4 regions of the Celeribacter indicus genome follow, and region 3 is predicted to be linked to each of the others. Evidence: riboswitches for the same ligand, from Rfam matches in the RefSeq annotation. Region 3 holds a riboswitch; each other region holds the start of a gene.
The links. Region 3 has a riboswitch for cobalamin ahead of nrdH (glutaredoxin-like protein NrdH). Riboswitches for the same ligand answer to the same signal wherever they lie in the genome.
Positions count from the first base shown of each region.

Region 1 (4,952 bases), 2.0 Mb from region 3:
GGGCGGCGACCAGCGCCGCCGCCCGGATCATGCGCTCAGAAGGAGGCACGGACACCGACATAGGCCGAGCGGCCCGGTGTGTTGTAACCGTCCGCGGTCTCGTAGTCCTCGTCCCCGAGGTTCTCGAGGCGCAGGGTGAGATCGGTGGCCGCCGTCAGCGCATAGGTGAACCCGGCGTTGACCAGCGTGTAATCGCCCACCTTGTGATCGGCCGGCGCGTAGGAGGAGGGGATGACATCCGCGACGTGCTGCACCTCGACCGTCCCGGTGAGACGGTCCGACAGCAGCGTGTCGAGCCCGAGGACGAGATCGTGACGCGGCACGCGCTCGGCGCGCTGCCCCTCGGTTTTCGCGTCGGTATAGGTATAGTTCCCCCGGAGCGCGAGCGCGGGGCCGACCCCGTAGCGGCCCGACAGCTCGATGCCCCTGGACACCGTGGTGCCGTCGACCTGCGCGTAGCAGCCGGGGCCGCCGACGCAGGCGGTCGAGGCGGTGTCGAAGTCGATCCGGTCCTCGATCTCCGTGTAGAATGCCGTCGCCTTCGCGAAGCTGTCGGATCCGAAGCGGCGCTCCGCGCCCAGTTCGAAGCTCCTGCTCGTCTCCTCCTCGAGGCCGGGATCGCCGTAATCGCTGTAGCGTTCGAAGAGCGAGGGCGCGCGGAAGCCGGTTCCGGCGACGGCGCGGATCGTCCAGTCCGGCGCCGCGCGCCAGGCGGCGGCAAGCCGGCCGGAGACATGGGAGCCGAAATCGGAATGGTCGTCGTAGCGCAGCGCCACCGACAGATCGACCGTCGGGGCGGCAGCGTAGAGCCATTCGCCACTCACCGACCAGCTGCGGTCGTCCGCGTCCCATCCGTCGATCTCGAACTCCTCCTCGGTATAGTCGAGCCCGACGCTCAGCGACGAGATGTCCGACAGCTCCGCCGTGCCGAGATAGGCGAGGTTGCGGCGGCGGCCCGAGTAATCTTCGGTATATCCGCCGGGATAGCTGCGCTCGGTCTCGAACAGGCTGGCGCTGAATTCATGATGCATCGCGCCGCCCGTCACACGCGCGAAGGCACGCAGGCCGGTTTCGTCGCGGCTGGTCTCGCCCTCGGGATCGGTGTCGGAGAGATCGTAGTCGGTCTCGGAGGTGCGGTAGAGGCCGGAGAGGCCGAGGGTCAGCCCGTCGCTCACGTCCTGTTCGAGGCCGAAGGTGAGGAAGGTCTGTTCGAACCCGTCGTCCTCGTCATCGCTCGCGCGCGAGGAAAATCCGTCGGTGCTGAGATGGGACAGGGTGAAGGAAAGCTTTCCGCTGTCGCTTTCCATCACGGTGGAGATCCCGCCGGCATAGGTGCCGTAGCTTCCGGCCTCGAAGGCGGCGGTCGAGGTGTAGCCCGGCCGCACCGCCTCGTCGGTGCGGATGTCGATCAGCCCGGCGATCGCCTCGGAGCCGTAGAGGGCGGATTGCGAGCCCTTCAGCACCTCGACGGAGGAGATGCCGAAGGACAGCAGCCCGCCGAAGTCGTACTGGCTTTGCGTTTTCGAGGGATCGGCGACGTCGATGCCGTTGATGCGCACGCCGACATATTGCGCGCCGAGACCGCGGATATACAGGTTTGTGGAGGCGCCGGTGCCGCCGTTGCGGGTAAAGCTCACGCCGGGCAGGCTGCCGAGCCGTTCGGAGACCGGCCGGGCCGCGGCGGTGAGCGCGTCGGCGTCGAGCTTTTCGACGGTGGCGCCGGTCCTGCCGGCCTCGACCGGCGTCAGGCTGCCGGAGACGATGATCTCGTCGAGCTCCAGGACGTCCTGTGCGACGGCCGGCAGGGCGAGGGTGGCGCAGAGCGCGGTGGAAAGCAGGTGGCGGGTCGTCAAGATCTTCATCCTTGTCCCATCGGTGCGCCGCATGAAATGCGGCCTGCAAGTGTCAGACGGTGCTCGGAAAAAGGTCCTTCAGGATTCCGAGCACGGCGATGTGCCACCACGACGGAAGACCGTAGCCCCGGCACGCCCCGCGCCCGGACTGGGTGAACACTTCGGCAGGTCTCCTGACTTGCGGGTCGCTGCTTGGCCGGGCCTTCCCGCGGGCCGTGAGGCGCCACAGTGGCTTTGTCCGGCTTCGCTCTCCGCCTACAGTTGCGGGGGCAGTCGCGGAATGGGCCCTGTCGCAGGGCGGACCGCGTTCCCTTTTATCCGGTGGTATCTCCCGGACCGAAGCGCTCACCTCCTAGCGCAGAGATCACGCGCCTGTAAAGGGGCGTCGGGCGCGGCATGGTGCCCGCCCGGCCGCGAGACCGGCGCCTCCAATTTGCGCAGTTGTCTGGAAAACATGCGGCGCGGCGGCGCGTTTTCGCGGCGGGCCCGCGCATAAGGCGCGTCGCGGCGGATCTTGGCTTGGAGGCGGCGGGGCGACCATGCAAGATATCCCGTGGAGAGGGTGGGTCTCTCCGCGCCCGAGGGCGCTGTCTTGATCTGTTAACGAGTATCCGGGGACGAGAGGAAAATCCGTGAAACCAATGCGTGTGGGTGCCTATGTTCTGGGCGGGCTGGCGGGGGCTGCGGCGCTCGTCGGGATCGGGGTCTGGGGTGGCTATGAGCTGAACAACCAGATGCAGGACCGCTGGAGCTTTTTCGCGACGCGATATTACAAGCTCCAGGGGGTCTACAATTCAATGTTCAACGCGGATGCGCCGCCGGAGGTGGAGCGGCTGGTCACGAACCGGGCGGTGCTGAGCAAGCGGACGATGTACCTGCCGGCGAGCGCGCGCGATTTCGCGGGCGGCATCGCGCCCTTTCTCGACCGCTCGCTCCTGCTGACCGACCGGCTCGGCAAGACCTTCCATATCGACGGGGAGACCGTCACCGAGCTTTCCGTCGCGCCGCCCGACGCAAAACGCGCGGAGCTGCAACAGCAGCTCGGCGAGGGGCTCCTGGGCGAGATCGAGGTGGATTTCAACTGGATGCGGTACAACGACGTGCTCTTCGTTCCGCGCGACGGCGGAGGCGGATCGCTCCTGATGTCCTTCACCGACTGGCGGCCCGAGGGGCTCTGCTTCGGCTCGACCCTCGCGCGGCTCGTGGTGGACAGCGACCGGCCGGAAGACTGGCAGGCCGGGCCGGAGGACTGGGAGGTGGTCGCGCAGACCGAGCCCTGTATCAAGCCCTTCACCTCCGGCAAGGGGATCTACGGCCTCGAGGCGGGCGGACGCATGGCGCCCCTGCCCGACGGGCGGGTGGTCTGGACCTCCGGTGTCTATGAGCGCGACGACCGCCACGAAGGGCTCGATTTCTCCACGGCGCTCGCCCAGACGGACGAGGGCGATTACGGTAAGGTGATGCTGGTCGACCTCGACACCGGCGAAAAGGAGATCGTCGCGAAGGGCCTGCGCAACCCGCAGGGCGTCACGGTCGATGTCGCGGGCGAGATCTGGGTGACGGATCACGGGATGGAGGGCGGCGACGAGCTGAACCATGTCTTCGAGGGGGCGAATTTCGGTTTTCCCGCGGTGAGTTACGGGGTGAAATACAACCGCAAGCCGGCCGGAAACGGCGACAGGCACGCCAATCACGACGGCTATGACGAGCCGGCGATGTCCTGGGTGCCGTCGATCGCGCCCTCCTCGGTGATCGCGGTCAACGGCTTTCACTACGCCTGGGACGGCGATTTCATCGTCGGCGGTCTCAGCGGCGCGCTGCACCGCGTGCACCTGCGCGACGGGCGCGGGGTCTATGACGAGGCGATCCAGTTCGGCCAGAGGATCCGCGACCTCGCGACGCTCGACGAGGGGCGCACCATCGTGGTCTATACCGACGACCGGCGGATCATCACGCTCGCGGCCGATACCGGCCCGGACCCGATGGCCCGGTTCGAGGCGCTCCTGCGCGAGGACGCGCCCTCGCCGGAGATCTTCGCCTCCGCCGAGAGCACGATGAATGCCTGCCTGCAATGCCACAGCCTCCTCGAGGGCGTGGACGAGGGCGCGGGGCCGACGCTGCACGCGGTCTGCGGGCGCGGACCGGGGGCGACGCCCTTCGACGGCTATTCCGGCGCGCTCGACGGCGTGGCCGGGGTCTGGACGCAGCAGACGCTCGCGGCCTTCATGTCCGACCCGGTGGCGCTCGCGCCGAACACCAACATGGCGTGGAGCGGGATGGAGGATGCGGCGGCGGCGGACCTGATCTCCGGGGTGCTCTGCAAGATGTGAGCGCGCGCGTCCGTCCGCCCCTGCGGCCGGCATGAGAAACCGCGCCCCTCGCAGGGCGCGGTTTTTGCGCGGATCCGGTGCCGGAGGGCGGGAGGCGTCAGGCCGTCGCGTCGTTCGTGAGCACGAGGCCCAGGTTGCGCGCATTCGCGTTTCTCGCCACCTCGAGCGGTTCATGCAGCTCGCCGCCGGTGAGCGTGCCCGCGCGCACCACGAACAGCTCGATGTCCATCTCCTCGAGCGAGGTGAAGGCGTCGGTGAAATCCTGCGCCGGGGGCAGGTCGAGGATGACCGTATCGAACTGCCGCGAGAGCGTCTGGAGGATCTGGCGGAACCGCTCGGTGTCGAAGACCACGGAGGGGTCGGAGGCCATTTCCTCGCACGGCACGAAGCTCGCGCCGAACCGGGGCAGGCCGGTGATCGCCTGGCCGATCTCCGTATCGCCGTAGAGCGTGGAGGCGAGGTTGCCCGCCGGCCGGCGGTATTCGAGCAGGCCCGACAGGTTGGCGGTGCGGGTGTCGGCGTCGACCACGACGCAGGAGCGCCCCTTGCGGCTCTGCGCCCAGGCGAGGAGCATCGCCACATGCACCTTGTCGTCGCGCGCCGTGTCGGAGGCCACGAGAATGGTCCGCGCCGCCCCGCCCGCGCGCATGTCGGCATTGTTGGCCAGCCTCAGCGCGATCTGGGACAGCTTGCCCTCGGGATCGCGGTTCAGCTCGCGGGCCAGTTCGTGCAGCGTCATCTGTGCGCCGAGATCGCGCATCCGGCCGTA
Region 1 covers NZ_CP004393.1:3,134,852-3,139,803, reverse strand. The annotation lists gene P73_RS15545 (ABC transporter substrate-binding protein) at 1-31, opposite strand, end outside; gene P73_RS15540 (TonB-dependent receptor plug domain-containing protein) at 36-1,862, opposite strand; cobalamin riboswitch at 2,000-2,209, opposite strand; gene P73_RS24510 (PQQ-dependent sugar dehydrogenase) at 2,495-4,183, shown strand; gene P73_RS15530 (GumC family protein) at 4,281-4,952, opposite strand, start outside.
Region 1: it holds a riboswitch for cobalamin, as region 3 does, so the genes downstream of both, P73_RS15540 (TonB-dependent receptor plug domain-containing protein) here and nrdH (glutaredoxin-like protein NrdH) in region 3, are expected to answer to the same signal.

Region 2 (4,952 bases), 120 kb from region 3:
CGCCGGGTGCAGTTCCGGGGCGCATTGCCTTCGATCCTAGCGGGGCTTCGCGTGGCCGCGCCCAATGCTGTTCTAGGCGCGATCCTGGCCGAGTTTGGCGGCGGCGGACGCTGGGGGCTGGGTGCCTATCTGCTGGGCTCGCTCGGACGCGGCGAGCCTGACCGGCTCTGGGGCATCGGCCTGGTGGCCACGCTGATCGCAGGTCTTTCCTATGGTGTTTTCGCGCTTCTCGCCACCCGGACCATCGGTGCCACGCGTGCGGTGACGCTGAACACCGCCATGCCCCAGGAGTCCAAAGCCGCTGGGCGCCCCGCCAAGCGGATTGTCCTGACGCTGGGCACCATCGCGCTCCCCTTCCTCGTCTGGTGGGCTTTCATCAAAGCAACAGGTGTCCCGGACCTGATCTCGAAAACACCCTGGGGCGTGGTCGACTACCTGTTTCTGGCCCCAACGGCCGAAAGCGCACAGACCCGCTTGCTGGCCGCACTGGCCGAAACCTTGCCGATCACGTTTGCGGGCATGGCCGCCGGGCTCGGGTTTGCCTTCCTGTTGGCGATCTCGTCACGGCTGTTTCCCCGCGCCATCGAGGCCTTCATGCCGGTGGCACTGGTCACGCAGACCATGCCGCTGGTGGCTCTGACGCCGCTTCTGGTGCTGATCCTCGGGCGCGGCACGTCGCTGACACTTTGGGCGACGATCTCGGTGACGTTCTTTCCTGCTTTCGTGACGCTGGCCCAGGGACTGGCGCTGGTACCACGCAGCGCACAGGATCTGCCCCGCGCCTACGGGGCGGGACGCTGGAAAGAGATGCGCATGGTGACGCTCCCCACCTCGCTGCCATATCTGTTCGCTGCGACGCGCCTGACCGTGCCACGCGCGCTGTTGGGCGTGATGATTGCAGAATGGCTGGCCACCGGGAAAGGCCTGGGCAATCTTCTGAACCAGTCCCGCGGATTTCTCGACTACGGCATGATCTGGGCCGTGGCAGCCGTCTCGGTTCTGCTGTCTGTGCTCTTTTACCTGGCGGTGGTCCTCGTTGAGCGACGAGTTCTTCAGCGGCTTGGTATGGCAACGGCGGAGTAAGGCGATGAGCGATCCGGAAAGCGGAAGTGGCAATCGTGTGGACGACTTGGTCGAGGCCCTTGCCGTCAGGGCCTAAAGCGTTTCGGCTTGAATTTGAATCGGCGGGGGTTTCCTTGAGGTGGCTGATGTGATTCATCCTGTTTGGGAGGATGGATCATGTCAGCACCTTTGCCGAATGCGCTTCGGGCGCGGTTTCAGGAGTATATTGAGGAAGGGTTAAGCGGGCGGGCGGCGGCGTTGCGCCTGAAAGTGTCTGCGGCGACAGGCGCGCGGTGGGCGCGTCAGGTTCGGACCAAGGGCCATGCGGAGCCCGCACCGCAAGGCCCGCCACGTGGTCGGGGAAAGCTGGCAGCGCATCAGGCTTTCCTGAAGGAACTGGTCGCGCAAGACCCCGACATCACGCTCTTTGAGTTGCGCGACGCGCTGGCGGCCGCGGCAGGCGTGCGGGTGCATCATTCTTCCATCGCCAACCTGCTGTCCCGGCTCGGTTTCACATACAAAAAAAGTCGCTGGTCGCCACCGAGCGCGGTCGCGCCAAGGTAAGACAGCAGCGGACTGAGTGGTTCAAGCATCGGCTGCCTGCCATTGCGGCCTTTCCCGAACGCGTTGTCTTTATTGATGAAACGGCAGTGAAGACCAACCTGACCCGTCTGCGTGGCCGGGCCAAGCGGGGTCATCGCCTGACCATGGATGCACCGTTTGGCAGTTGGGGAACCCAAACGCTGATCGCCGGGCTGGCCTCGGATGCTTTGATCGCACCATGGGTCATCAAGGGTGCCATGGATGGCCCCGCCTTTGCCGTCTACATCCGAGAAGTGCTTGTCCCGGAGATCGCCCCCGGCACCGTTGTCATCCTGGACAATCTGGCGACCCATCGGAACAAGGAGGCGGCTCAGGCCTTGCACGACCACGGCTGCTGGTTTCTGTACCTCCCGCCTTACTCGCCGGATCTCAATCCCATCGAGCAAGCATTCTCCAAACTGAAAGCTCACCTTCGAAAGATCGGCGCCAGAACCTTCACCGAAGTCTTCGACGCCATCGGCGCAATCTGCGAGCTCTACGACCCAACAGAGTGCTGGAACTACTTCAAGGCTGCTGGATATGTCTCGGGTTAAAGCCGAAACGCTTTATCGGCTTTTGCCCCGATCCTCCGCAATGAGGCGGCAGCGCTGGAGTAGGTGAACACCGGCTGGTTCCGCGACCTGCGCCCCTATCGTCTCTGAATGCGAAGGCAGGCATTCTGAACACCATTGTCTAACTCTGCCCTCCATAACTTTTTGCGCGCTTGCTTTGGAAAAGGCGGTTGGTTACTTGTCCGTTGTCGGTTTCCGCAAGGAATCAAAAGGGAATCCGCCGCCGGCCCGCCGGCGAACCGGAACTGCCCCCGCAACTGTAGGCGGCGAGCGCGCAGCGATAATGCCACTGTGGCCATGGGCCATGGGAAGGCTGCTGTCAGCAATGACCCGCCAGTCAGGAGACCTGCCGACACTGTCAGCAACGCGGCCCGGACGGGGTGTCCGGGGAGGTGTCGAATGAAGTCTTCCCAAAGACGTCCCGTCGCGGCCGTCACAGCCAGAACGGACCCACCCGCCGCCATTCCGGCGATGGCCGTCGGCCTGCGGGTCGGCATTCCCTCCCTGTCTCCGGTCGCATCACATACCGGAGACGATTCATGTTCATCAGACCCCTGACCGCGGCGGCCCTGGGCGCCGCATGGCTTGCGCTGCCAGCGCAGGCCGAAACTCAATACCCGCTGACGCTCGCCAATTGCGGTGTCGAGGTGACGTTCGACGCGGCACCGGAAAGCGTGGTGACGGTCGGGCAAGCCGCGACCGAGATCCTCTATTCGCTGGGCCTTGGCGACAAGGTGGTCGGAACCTCCGTCTGGTTTACCGAGGTGCTGCCCGAATTCGCCGAGTTGAACGCCGGGGTCGCACGGCTCGCCGACAACGATCCGAGCTTCGAAAGCGTCGTGGCCAAGCGTCCCGGTCTGGTCGCGGTGCAATACGAATGGCATGTGGGCGCGCAGGGGATCGTCGCCACGCGCGAGCAGTTCGCCGACCTCGGCATCCCGACCTATACGCTGCCTGCCGATTGCGTCGGCAAGGACAACACCGCGGGCTCGGACGGCACCCGGCTGGAGCTGTATTCCATGGACAGCCTCTATCAGGGCATCAGCGACCTGGCGCAGATCTTCGACGTGGCCGGGCGCGGCGAGGCGCTGGTCGCCGATCTGAAGGCGCGCGAGGCGGCGGCGATCGAGAAGGCGCAGGGCCTCGGCCTGAAGGAGGCATCGGCGGTGTTCTGGTTTTCCTCGGCAGAGATGGACATCGACCCCTATGTCGCCGGCCAGGGCGGCGCGCCGGCCTACATGATGCAGGCGCTCGGGCTCAGGAACGTGGTCGACAGTAACGAGGAATGGCCCACCGTAAGCTGGGAGACCATCGCCCGCGCCGATCCCACCGTGATCGTCGTCGCCCGCATGGACCGCCGCCGGTTCGAGGCCGACGATGTGGAGCGGAAGCTGGAATTCCTGCGCTCCGATCCCGTCGCAAGCCAGATGGAGGCGGTGAAGAACGACCGGATCGTCATCCTGGACGCGCATGGCATGGATCCGTCGATCCGCAATATCGGCGCGCTGGAAACACTCTCCGACGCGCTGGCGGAGTTCGACCTGCAATGACGGATACCGCCGCCCCCGCCGCAGTGCTGCGGCCCGTCGCGCTCTGGGCAGCGGCGGGGGCGGCCGCGCTTGCGCTTTCGATCCTCGCCGGTGTGATCATCGGCGAGACCCCCCTGCCCGTCGCCACCATCGCGGCAGTCTTTGCCAACAACCTGTGGGGCGCGGGCCATGCGGTCGATCCCATCGACGCCGGCATCGTCTGGAGCTACCGCCTGCCGCGCACGCTGGTCGCCGCGGCCTGCGGCGCGGGGCTTGCGCTGTCCGGCGTGGTGTTGCAGTCGCTGGTGCGCAACGCGCTGGCCGATCCCTACCTTCTGGGCGTTTCCGCCGGGGCCGGAACCGGGGCGGTGGCGGTCACGATCCTCGGCGTCGGCGGCGGCCTTGTCGGCATATCGGCCGGCGCCTTTGGCGGGGCTGCGCTGGCCTTCCTGCTGGTCGCAGCGCTGGCGCGGGCGGCGGGGGGCGGTTCGGCGCATCTGGTGCTGGCGGGGATCGCAGGTTCGCAACTGTTCAACGCGCTGACATCGTTCTTCATCGCCAAATCCGCCAATGCGGAACAGGCACGCGGCATCATGTTCTGGCTGCTGGGCAACCTGTCGGGCGTGCGCTGGCCGGATGTCACGCTGGCCGCGCCGGCGGTGGCGCTGGGGTTCCTCGCCTGTCTGTGGTTCGCCCGCGCAATGGACGCCTTTTCCTTCGGCACGTCCTCGGCCGCCGCGCTGGGTATTCCGGTGCGTCAGGTGCAGGTCGTGCTGATCGGGGCGACCACGCTCATGACCGCCACGATGGTCAGCCTCGTGGGCTCCATCGGCTTCGTCGGCCTGGTGATCCCCCATGCCATGCGCTTCGTCGTCGGTCCGCGACACGGGCGGCTCATTCCGGCCGCTGCGCTGGCGGGGGCGATGTTCCTGATCGCGGCCGACGTCACCTCGCGCATTCTCATTCCGGGACAGGTGGTGCCCATCGGCGTCGTCACCGCGCTGGTCGGCGCGCCGGGCTTTGCGCTGATCCTCGTGCGCAACCGGAGGCGGCCGTGAAGCTGCGGGCAACCGATCTGGGCTGGCGCGCCGGAGGGCGCAGCATCGTCGATGGCGTCAGCATCGACGTCGAACCCGGCGAGACCTTCGGCCTTGTCGGCCCGAACGGATCGGGCAAGTCCACGCTGCTGCGCCTGCTGGCCGGTCTT
Region 2 covers NZ_CP004393.1:1,027,180-1,032,131, reverse strand. The annotation lists gene P73_RS05280 (ABC transporter permease) at 1-1,083, shown strand, start outside; one part of gene P73_RS24805 (IS630 family transposase) at 1,240-1,581, shown strand; one part of gene P73_RS24805 (IS630 family transposase) at 1,584-2,198, shown strand; cobalamin riboswitch at 2,389-2,584, shown strand; gene P73_RS05265 (ABC transporter substrate-binding protein) at 2,756-3,766, shown strand; gene P73_RS05260 (FecCD family ABC transporter permease) at 3,763-4,803, shown strand; gene P73_RS05255 (ABC transporter ATP-binding protein) at 4,800-4,952, shown strand, end outside.
Region 2: it holds a riboswitch for cobalamin, as region 3 does, so the genes downstream of both, P73_RS05265 (ABC transporter substrate-binding protein) here and nrdH (glutaredoxin-like protein NrdH) in region 3, are expected to answer to the same signal.

Region 3 (4,952 bases):
AGACGGAGGTGAACTCGATCCCCTCCGGACTGCCGTAATGGATGTGCTCGCGCGCCAGGAACCCGTGCAGGTTCATCTGGCCGAGGCCTATGGCATGGCTTTCGTCATTGCCGCGGCGGACCGAGGGCACGGCGTCGATCGCCGACATCTCCGACACGGCGGTGAGCGCCCGCACGGCGGTCTCGACCGTCTGCCCGAGCTGCTTGCCATCCATCGCCTTCGCGATGTTGAGCGAGCCGAGGTTGCAGGAAATATCCGTCCCGAGGCGGGCATAGGACAGGTCCTCGTTGAAGTCCGAGGCCTCGTTGACCTGGAGGATCTCCGAACAGAGGTTCGACATGTTGATCCGTCCCGCGATCGGGTTCGCGCGGTTCACCGTGTCCTCGAACAGGATATAGGGATAGCCGCTCTCGAACTGGATCTCCGCGAGCGTCTGGAAGAAGGCGCGGGCGTTGATCTTCTTCTTGCGGATGCGCTTGTCGTCCACCATCTCCTCGTATTTTTCCGTGACGGAGAGTTCCGAGAAGGGCACGCCATAGACCTTTTCGACATCGTGCGGCGAAAAGAGATACATATCGGCGTTTTTCTTGGCCAATTCGAACGTCACATCGGGAATGACCACGCCAAGGCTCAGCGTCTTGATACGGATCTTCTCGTCCGCGTTCTCGCGTTTCGTGTCGAGGAAGCGCAGGATGTCGGGGTGATGCGCGTTGAGGTAGACCGCCCCCGCCCCCTGCCGCGCGCCAAGCTGGTTGGCATAGGAAAAGCTGTCCTCGAGGAGCTTCATCACCGGGATCACGCCGGAGGACTGGTTCTCGATCCCCTTGATCGGCGCGCCGTGCTCGCGGATGTTGGTCAGCAGGAGCGCCACCCCGCCGCCGCGCTTGCTGAGTTGCAGCGCGGAGTTGATGCCCCGCCCGATGCTCTCCATGTTGTCCTCGAGCCGCAGAAGGAAGCACGAGATCAGCTCCCCGCGGCTCTTCTTCCCGGCGTTCAGGAAGGTCGGCGTCGCCGGCTGGAACCGGCCCGACAGGATCTCCTCCATGAAGGCCATCGCGAGCGCCTCGTCGCCGCGCGCAAGCGCAAGGGCCACCATCACCACGCGGTCCTCATAGCGTTCGAGATAGCGCTGCCCGTCGCGGGTCTTCAGCGTGTAGGAGGTGTAATACTTGAACGCGCCGAGGAAGGTCGGGAAGCGGAACTTCTTCGCATAGGCCGCCTCCCAGATCCTGCGCATGAAATTCCTGGAATACTGGTCCAGGACCTCCGCCTCGTAATAGCCTTCCTCCACGAGATAGCCGAGCTTCTCGTCGAGCGAGTGAAAGAACACCGTGTTCTGGTTCACATGCTGCAAGAAATACTGACGCGCGGCCATGCGATCCGCCTCGAAGCGGATCCGGCCCTCCCCGTCGTAGAGATTGAGCATCGCGTTCAGCGCGTGGTAATCGAGGCCGTTCAGGTCGGTGTCGAGCATGGCGCGGATCCCATTTTTTCGAGCCCGGCGCGGACGCGGGCGATATCGCTGTCAAATCCCGCCAGCTCGAACTTGTAGAGCAGCGGAACATCGCATTTGCGGGCGATCACATCGCCCGCCATGGCATAAAGCCTGCCGAAATTCCGGTTTCCGGCCCCGATCACGCCCCGCATCAGGGCGCGGGTGTCGGGGTCGTTGAGCAGCCGGATCACCTGTTTCGGGACCGCCCCGCGCCCGGTCCCGTCGGCATAGGTCGGACAGATCAGGACGAAGGGGCGGGCGATGCCGGGCATCGCCTCCTTCGGGGAGATCGGCACGCGCCGGACCGTCAGCCCGAGCCGCGCGACGAAACGCAAGGTGTTCCCCGATGCGGAGGAATAATAGACGATCTCCGGCAGGCCCTGCGGCGGCACCGGGACGGCAGCATCCGGGGGCATGGGATCACAGGAGCCGCGCGATCATGTCCGGGCGGAAGCCCGACCAGTGGTCCTCTCCCGCGACGACGACCGGCGCCTGGCGATAGCCGAGCCCGGTCACGCGGCTCATCGCGTCGCTGTCCTGGGTCAGGTCGATGACATCGTAGGACAGCCCCTTCGCATCGAGCGCGCGGGTCGTGGCGGTGCATTGCACACAGGCGGGTTTGGAATAGACGGTGATGCTCATGTCGGTCCTCTCGCTTCTCTCAGACGTCGAGGCCGCGAGCGACGGACCGCAGGCGCCCCGCCGAACACACGCCCCCGAACCCTCCGTTCGTGGTCATTGTCATATGCCCGGCAGGTCTCCTGACTCGCGGTTCACCGCTTGGCCGGCCTTCCCGGACGTGCGTCCAGTGGCGTGATCGGCCTCGCTCACCGCTTACAGTTGCGGGGGCAGCGCCGGACTCTCACCGGCTTCCCTCTTAGCCGGCGACTCGTGCCGACGGAACCGAAGCAACATCATATTGATGGTTTCGACGAGGGCTTGTCAATATCTGGTTTTCCCACGCGCCCTCGCCCCGCGCCGGAAGACGGGGCGAACGGTGTGGTAACGGGATCTTTACCCGCGCCGGATAGGGTGGAGAGACCGGTGCCGCAACCTCCGCAACTCGCGGCGCCGGTCCTCCCTCCGGCTGAAAGGCAGATCCATGATGATGACGTTCCGACCCCTCGCCCGCACCCTCGCCGTGACGATCACCGGGATCTTTCGGGGCGCCGCCGGATGCACGATCCGGGCGGAGCCCCGGATGGCCCGGCCGCTCCCGCGGCTGGGCAGTCCCGCAACCGGACGCAGCCGGCGGCATGGCCCGGCCGTCCCCCTGGCCTCCTCTCCGCCGGTCTCAGCCGGGCAGCACGGTGTCCACCGCCACCTTCATCGCATCCACGATCCGGTCCGCTTCGCCGCGGGTGAGGCAGAAGGGCGGCGCGAAGCCGATGATGTCGCCCTGCGGCAGGGCCCGCCCGATGACCCCCTCCGCCAGAAGCGCCGCGGCGAGCGAGGCCCCGACCTGATCCCCCGCGTCGAAGAAGCTGCGGCTGTCCCGGTCCCGCACGAAATCCAGCGCACAGAGCATGCCCTCGCCCCGGATCTCCCCGACATTCGGATGATCGCCCAGCGCGTCCTTCATCGCCGCCGTCAGATAGGCGCCGGTGCTTGCGGCATTCTCGACGAGGGCCAACTCGTCCAGAAGCCGGAGGTTGGCCACGCCGGCCGCGGCCCCCACCGGATGCGCGGAATAGGTCCAGCCATGGCCGATGGGCCCGTTCTCGTCCGTTCCCCGTTCGAGCACCTTCCACATCCTCTCCGACACGATCGTGCCGGAAAGCGGCGCATAGGCGGAGGTCAGCCCCTTGGCGATGGTGATGAGATCCGGTTTCAGCCCGTACCGCCCGGAACCGAACATCGTCCCGAGCCGGCCGAAACCGGTCACGACCTCGTCGGCGACCAGAAGGATGTCGTGCCGGTCGAGCACCTCCTGAATCGCCTCCCAGTAACCGGCCGGCGGCGGCACGATGCCGCCCGTGCCCAGGACCGGCTCGCCGATGAAGGCCGCGATCGTGTCCGCCCCTTCCCGCGCGATCAACTCCTCGAGCTTCGCGACGCAATCGGCGACGAAGGCCGCTTCGGACATGGCGAGGTCGTCGCGGCGGAAATAACAGGGCGCTTCCGTGTGCAGCACGCGGTCCAGGGGCAGGTCGAACTTCCGGTGGAACAGCTCGAGCCCGGTCAGCGATCCGGTCATCAGGCCGGAGCCGTGATAGCCGCGGCGGCGGGAGATGATCTTCTTCTTCTCCGGCCGGCCGAGGATGTTGTTGTAATACCAGATCAGCTTGATGTTGGTTTCGTTCGCATCGGAGCCGGACAGGCCGAAATACACCTTCGACATATGCTCGGGGGCGCGGTCCAGGACCATTTTCGCGAGCGTGATCGACGCTTCCGTGCCATGGCCGACATAGGCGTGGTAATAGGCCAGCTCGCGCGCCTGTTCCGCGATGGCCTCCGCGATCTCCTGCCGGCCGTAGCCCACGTTCACACAGTAGAGCCCCGCGAACCCGTCGAGGAATTCGCGCCCGTCGCGATCCACGATCGTGGCGCCCCGCGCCGTCCTGACGATCCGGCCCGGCGCCTCGCCGCGGGCATGCCGGGCGAGATGGGTGGAGGGATGGAAGAAATTCTCGCGATCCCATGTGTCGAGCTGGTCGTTGGTCAGCATGCCTTTCCCCTTTCCTTGCGCCGGACCACGGCGCCGCGCGGCGGCGCGGTCCGGCCGTCGCCTGCCAGTCTGACGCCGCCGCGCGGAAAGGGAGACCAAAAGGACCGCGGGAACAGTCCGTCCGGCCTGCGTGGACGGTCAGGACTAGTCCATTCGGTCCAGAAACAGCTCGAGCGGCGGCGTCCCGCCGCCCTTGACCTGTTTCGTGACGACATAGGTGAAATAGCGCGCGATGCCGATCCGGGCGTCCAGGAGCGTGTCGATCAGGTGCTGATAGGCCTCGATGTCGCGGGTGACGATCTGCAAGAGGTAGTCGTAGCGGCCGCCCAGCGCCCAGCAGGTCACGATCTCCTCATGGGCCTGGAGGCTCGCCTCGAAGGTGCGGAACGAGGCCTGGGTGTGGTCGGCCAGCTCCGCGGCGACGAACACGGTCACGGAGGGGCCGAGCTTCCTGAGGTTGATCTGCGCGCGGTAGCCTTCGATCAGCCCGGCGCGCTCCAGTTTCCTGAGCCGTTCCCAGGCCGGCGTGGGAGAGAGCCCGATCCTGTCGGCAAGCGCGGTTTTCGAGAGCCGTCCCTCGCGGGCCAGCACGCGCAGAATGGCGAGATCGCGGGCGTCGAGCTTCATGGCGACCTCCTATGCGACATGTCCCGGCCCCCCTTCCGCCGGCCCGGCCGCCAGACGGCGCGCGACATGGGCGGCGATGACCGTGTCCTGCACGCCCGTCCCGGTCAGGTCGCAGATCGTGATCTGGCGCGGATCGGTCCGCCCGGTCACGGCGCCGGCAAC
Region 3 covers NZ_CP004393.1:1,148,190-1,153,141, reverse strand. The annotation lists gene nrdE (class 1b ribonucleoside-diphosphate reductase subunit alpha) at 1-1,474, opposite strand, end outside; gene nrdI (class Ib ribonucleoside-diphosphate reductase assembly flavoprotein NrdI) at 1,456-1,911, opposite strand; gene nrdH (glutaredoxin-like protein NrdH) at 1,916-2,137, opposite strand; cobalamin riboswitch at 2,230-2,418, opposite strand; gene P73_RS05870 (aspartate aminotransferase family protein) at 2,790-4,163, opposite strand; gene P73_RS05865 (Lrp/AsnC family transcriptional regulator) at 4,308-4,790, opposite strand; gene P73_RS05860 (cyclodeaminase) at 4,800-4,952, opposite strand, start outside.

Region 4 (4,952 bases), 640 kb from region 3:
GCTCTCGCCGCCGATCAGCCGCACGAGGATTCCCTTTGCCCCCTCGAGGGTCTGCTCGGCATGGACATCGACCGAAAGCGGGTGACGCAAGGCCGCCAGGTTGGCGAGGCGCAGCGACGGCAGCGGAGCGCCCGTGTCGCGTGCCCGGTGCCAGCCAGCCGCGAAAGCCCCCAGATCGCTGTCGGAGAAGGACAGCGCAATCAGATCGGCGGGGCTCTGCCCCAGATCCTGCGGCAGGTCCGTCTCCTCGAGACCGTGGCTTTCGCGGAAAACGATGTGCATCGTCGCTCAGGCTCCCAGCACCGCGCGGATCGCCGCCTCGTCCACATTGTCGTGCTCGGCGATCACGACCAGTTCCGAACGCCGCGGCTCTCCGCCCCAGGGCCGGTCGTATTGCGCCCGCACCCGCGCCCCCACAGCCTGAACGAGCATCCGCATCGGTTTGCCCGCGACCGCGACATACCCTTTCACCCTCAGAACGTTCTGCTCGCGCGCGAGCCGGCCGATCGCGTCCTGCAAGACCTGCGGATCCGCGATTTCGCCCATGCCCACCACCACCGTGTCGAAGTCGTCATGCTCGTGATCCTCCGCGCCATCGTGGTGGCTGGGCCGGGCGTCGATGTCGTCCTCGGCGGCCGCGCCGAGCCCCAGAACCACGCGCGGATCCACCGCACCCTCGGTCACCGTCAGGATCGGGACCGGGCGGGGGGCCTCCGCCTCGACCACCGCACGGGCCTTCGTCACGCCGTCCTCGCCCGCCAGGTCTGCCTTGGTCAGCAGCACGATATCGGCGCAGGAGATCTGGTCCTCGAAGACTTCCGACAGCGGTGTTTCGTGATCCACACTCTCGTCCGCCTCGCGCTGGGCCTGAACCGCGGCCGGGTCCGGTGCGAAGAGCCCCGCCGCCACCGCCTCGGCATCGGCGAGCGCGATTACACCGTCCACGGTCACGCGCGAGCGGATCGGCGGCCAGTCGAACGCCTTCAGCAGCGGTTTGGGCAGCGCGAGCCCCGAGGTCTCGATGAGAATGTGATCGGGGCGCTGCGGCAGGGCCAGCAGGGCCTCGATCGTGGGGATGAATTCGTCCGCGACCGTGCAGCAGATGCAGCCATTGGCCAGCTCGACGATGCTCTCGGCCGGGCAATTCTCGTCGGCGCAGGATTTCAGGATATCGCCGTCCACCCCGGCGGTGCCGAATTCGTTGACCAGCACCGCGAGGCGCCGGCCTTCGGGATTGGCCATGAGATGACGCACCAGCGTGGTCTTGCCAGAGCCGAGAAAGCCGGTGATGACTGTGACGGGGATTTTATTCAGATCGGACATCTGCAACTCCTTTGGGGTCAGTCCTGCGGCGGAAGCCGGGCGATGGATTGCTTGCGGAAGATCTCCGGGCGCTCGCGCCAGGGAACGCGCCCGTCCTCGCTCGCGGCATAGCGCGCCGCGCCCTCGAGGATCGCCTCGACATGGCGGTCGGGATCGAGGTCGCCATAGATGTAGCTCCAGCGCTTCGGCCCGCCGGAAAGCGCGATGGTGCAGCCGCGCGTGCAGGCCGACAGGCAGGCGACGGGGCGGATCGTGACAGTGTCGGGCAGGCACGCCGCCTCGAGCCGCCCCAGCAGGCGCGCTCCGGGACGCGGCTCCTCCGTCTCGGGCGGACCGCCCGCGACGCGCCGGCAGGTTTGGCAGATCATCAGGGTCACCCCGCCCATCTCGCAGTCCTCCAAAGGGACGATGCGGGAGCGGAAGGCAGGAGAGGCGGTGGACAAGCCATCTCTAGCCGGCCGCGACACACCCCGTTCGCCCGAAACAAATCTGTGCTGGCAGGTCTCCCGGCTTGCGGATCCCGGAGCATTGCGCTCCTGCGGTCCACCCGCCTTCCCGGCACATTGGCCAGTGGCTTCGGGCGGACCTCTCCGGTCACGGTCGCGGGGGCGGCTGCGCTTTGACCTTTGCGGTCTGTCGCATTCCCTCTTCGCCTGTCACAGACAGGAACCAGCTGGCCCTCACCTGAGGCAAAGCCGGTGTGGTTGTCAAGGACGGGATGGCAGGGATGCGTCCATCTGCGCCGGCCAGCACCGCTCTTCGCCATCGGGAGAGGAGGCTGAGTGAGAGGGACTGCTGCGGTGGCGCAGGACGCTCCGGGAGAACAAGGCTAAGCGCCGGATCCGTCCGGCTATGCCGGAGCATCTTGCAGGGCGGCGAATGTGCGACGGATCCTGTCGATCAGATCCGTCTGCGGCGCGGAAAAGACGGTCTTCCTGTCGTAGATCAGGAACAGGGGCATGGTGAGCTCGATCCCAGGCGTGCGCACGATGCGGAGGCCTTCCCTTTCGAGATCGGCGGGCAGCGCGCTCTGGAAGACGAAACCCGGCCCGATATCGGCGCGAATGGCAGCCAGGATCGGCTCCGGATGTCCGAATTCCAGCACGCTGTTGGTCCTCACCACCCCTGCCGTGCGCAGCGCCTCGTCGATCAGCTCGCGCGCGATCTGTCCCTTCATCGGCGTCACGAACGGCAGGGAGGCGAGTTCGGACAGGGTGGCGACGTCGCCCACCAGCGTACTGTCGAGAGCCGCGACGAGGAATAGCGGCTCCTTCCAGAGCAGCTCGGTCTCGAGCCGCGACGTGTCCTGCGTCGGGTCGATCAGCGTCACGCCGAAATCGCAATCTCCGGACAGCACCGCCTGCGTCGCGAGGTGGGGGCTGGACATCGACATGCAGACCTTGGCAGCCGGATATTCCTTGTGAAACCGGATAATGATATCGGGAAGTTTATAAGTTCCGACAACCATGGCCGCCGCGATCTTGGTCTGGCCCAGCACGCCCTTCTTGATGTCGGCGAGATCGAGAAGCATTTCGGAGCTGCGTTGCATGACCTCCGTCGCCCAGGAATAGACCCGTTCACCCGCCTGCGTCAGTTCGATATTGCGCCCCGTCTTGCGGACCAACTGCGTTCCGAGGCTGTCCTCGAGGCTGCGCAGATGCGAGGTGACGGCGGGCTGCGCGATGTTGAGCCGCTCGGCGGTTCGGGTCACGCTCGAATACCTTGCGATCATGCAGAACACGTTGAGCTTGTGCAGCGTCAGATTGCGCGAATGCAGGAATTCGCTGGTCAGGGCGGTGAGCGGCGCCTGGGGCGGGGATTTCGTCATATCGGCTCGGACTTCGGTTTCGGGCGGCTGCCGGCGGCGGGGGCGGGCGGGATCGTGCCCGCAGACCGCCCTCCCGCCGCAGGGTTGCGCGATACAGCATAGCCGAAAAGCGCGATTTCCAAAGCCTTTCCTCGCGAGGCCGGAGCCGGGCGGCAATCTCCATTCATAAGTTTTAAGTTATGAATTTTTTGCAGGTTGATATTGGACAAACCCGCCTCCGATTTCGAAAAATAACGGAAACAAGGCATGCAGGACGCCCGAGCGTTCCTGCGCAAACGGGAGGACATCGCGCCATCGTCCATGAGGGGGTGGCACATCGGCGGCACCGGAGGAGACGACCCGTCCCGCCGCCGCGATACAGCCATTGTTTCTGGGGCGCAGGCTCTCGAACTCCGCACGGAAGATGCAGGGGAGAGCAGGCGCGGGGCCATGGGAGGAGGCCGCCATGAACGCATCGCACAAGACGAGAGTCTCATTGACACAGGAGCAGATGGTGCTCGCCATTTCCGGCGTGCTGTTTGTCGCCTTCTCACTGTTTCTCGACAATTTCTTTCAGATCTCGAACCTTCTGTCGCTGTTGCAGAACGTGTCGATCCTCGGAGTCCTGGCGGTCGGGATGGCTGTGGTGGTGATCGGCCGCGGCATCGACCTGACGATGGTCGCGGTGATGGTGTTCTCGACCGGCTGGGCCTTCGTGCTCGTGTCCCGCGGGATGCCGATCGAGCTGGCACTTCTGCTGGGCATGCTGCTCGCACTCGGGATCGGCATCGTGAACGGGATCCTCGTCGCCTATGTCGAGATCCCGGACATCTTCGCCACGCTCGCGATGGCCACCGTCATCGCCGGGTTGGGGCGGTTCGCGCTCGTGCCCAGCGACAACATCTTCATCGGCGGCGACCTGGGCTGGCTGTCCGCACTCGGCACCGGCACGCTTGCGGCGATCCCGATGCCCGTCGTGCTGTTCCTCGTCATCGCCTGTGTCGCCTTCGTGGGCCTGCGCCTGACGCGCTACGGAGCCTTCATCTACGCCATCGGCGACAACCCCCTCGCCTCGCGCAACAGCGGCATTCCGATCCGGCCGATCCGCGTCCTGATGTACGGCATCTCCGCCTTCGTCGCCTTCTGCGCCGGGCTGATCATGGCGATGACGGTGTCCTCCGTGAACACCAAGCTCGCCAATTCGACGATGATCTACGACATCATCCTCGTGGTGGTGATCGGCGGCATCGGGCTTGCCGGGGGCAAGGGCAGCATCCGCAACGTCATCGCCGGCACGCTGCTCATCGGATTGCTGCTCAACGGCATGACGATCATGAACATCAGCTATTCGGCGCAGAACATCATCAAGAGCCTCATCCTGCTCTTGGCGATCATCGTCGACTCGGTGGTCAACCCGCGGGACGAACAGACGTCCCAGCAGGGCGATATATGAACAAGAATATTGAGAACAAACGCATATGAACATGTCTCAGGGGAGGAGAAACATGACACTGACAAGGTTGAGAAAGGCCCTCGGCATCGCAGCGCTCGCGGGTGCTGCCCTCGGAACCGCCGCGCCGGCATCGGCGGAACGTCCCGATGACGGTCTGGTCTTCACGTATCAGGAGGCCCTCGCGGGCAAGAAGGTCGCCTTTGTCCCGATCACCATGGGATTCGATCTTACCCAGGGCTGGATGGCCGCGGTGCAACGCGACGCGGACCGGCTCGGATACGAGCTGACGATCCGCGACCCCAACTGGAACGTCGACGCCGGCGCACAGGCGATCGAGCAGCTCATCAACGAAAAGCCCGACCTGCTGAT
Region 4 covers NZ_CP004393.1:503,816-508,767, forward strand. The annotation lists gene cobN (cobaltochelatase subunit CobN) at 1-282, opposite strand, end outside; gene cobW (cobalamin biosynthesis protein CobW) at 289-1,323, opposite strand; gene P73_RS02535 (DUF1636 family protein) at 1,341-1,709, opposite strand; cobalamin riboswitch at 1,803-2,012, opposite strand; gene P73_RS02540 (LysR family transcriptional regulator) at 2,174-3,151, opposite strand; gene P73_RS25450 (hypothetical protein) at 3,148-3,360, opposite strand; gene P73_RS02545 (ABC transporter permease) at 3,597-4,583, shown strand; gene P73_RS02550 (sugar ABC transporter substrate-binding protein) at 4,636-4,952, shown strand, end outside.
Region 4: it holds a riboswitch for cobalamin, as region 3 does, so the genes downstream of both, P73_RS02535 (DUF1636 family protein) here and nrdH (glutaredoxin-like protein NrdH) in region 3, are expected to answer to the same signal.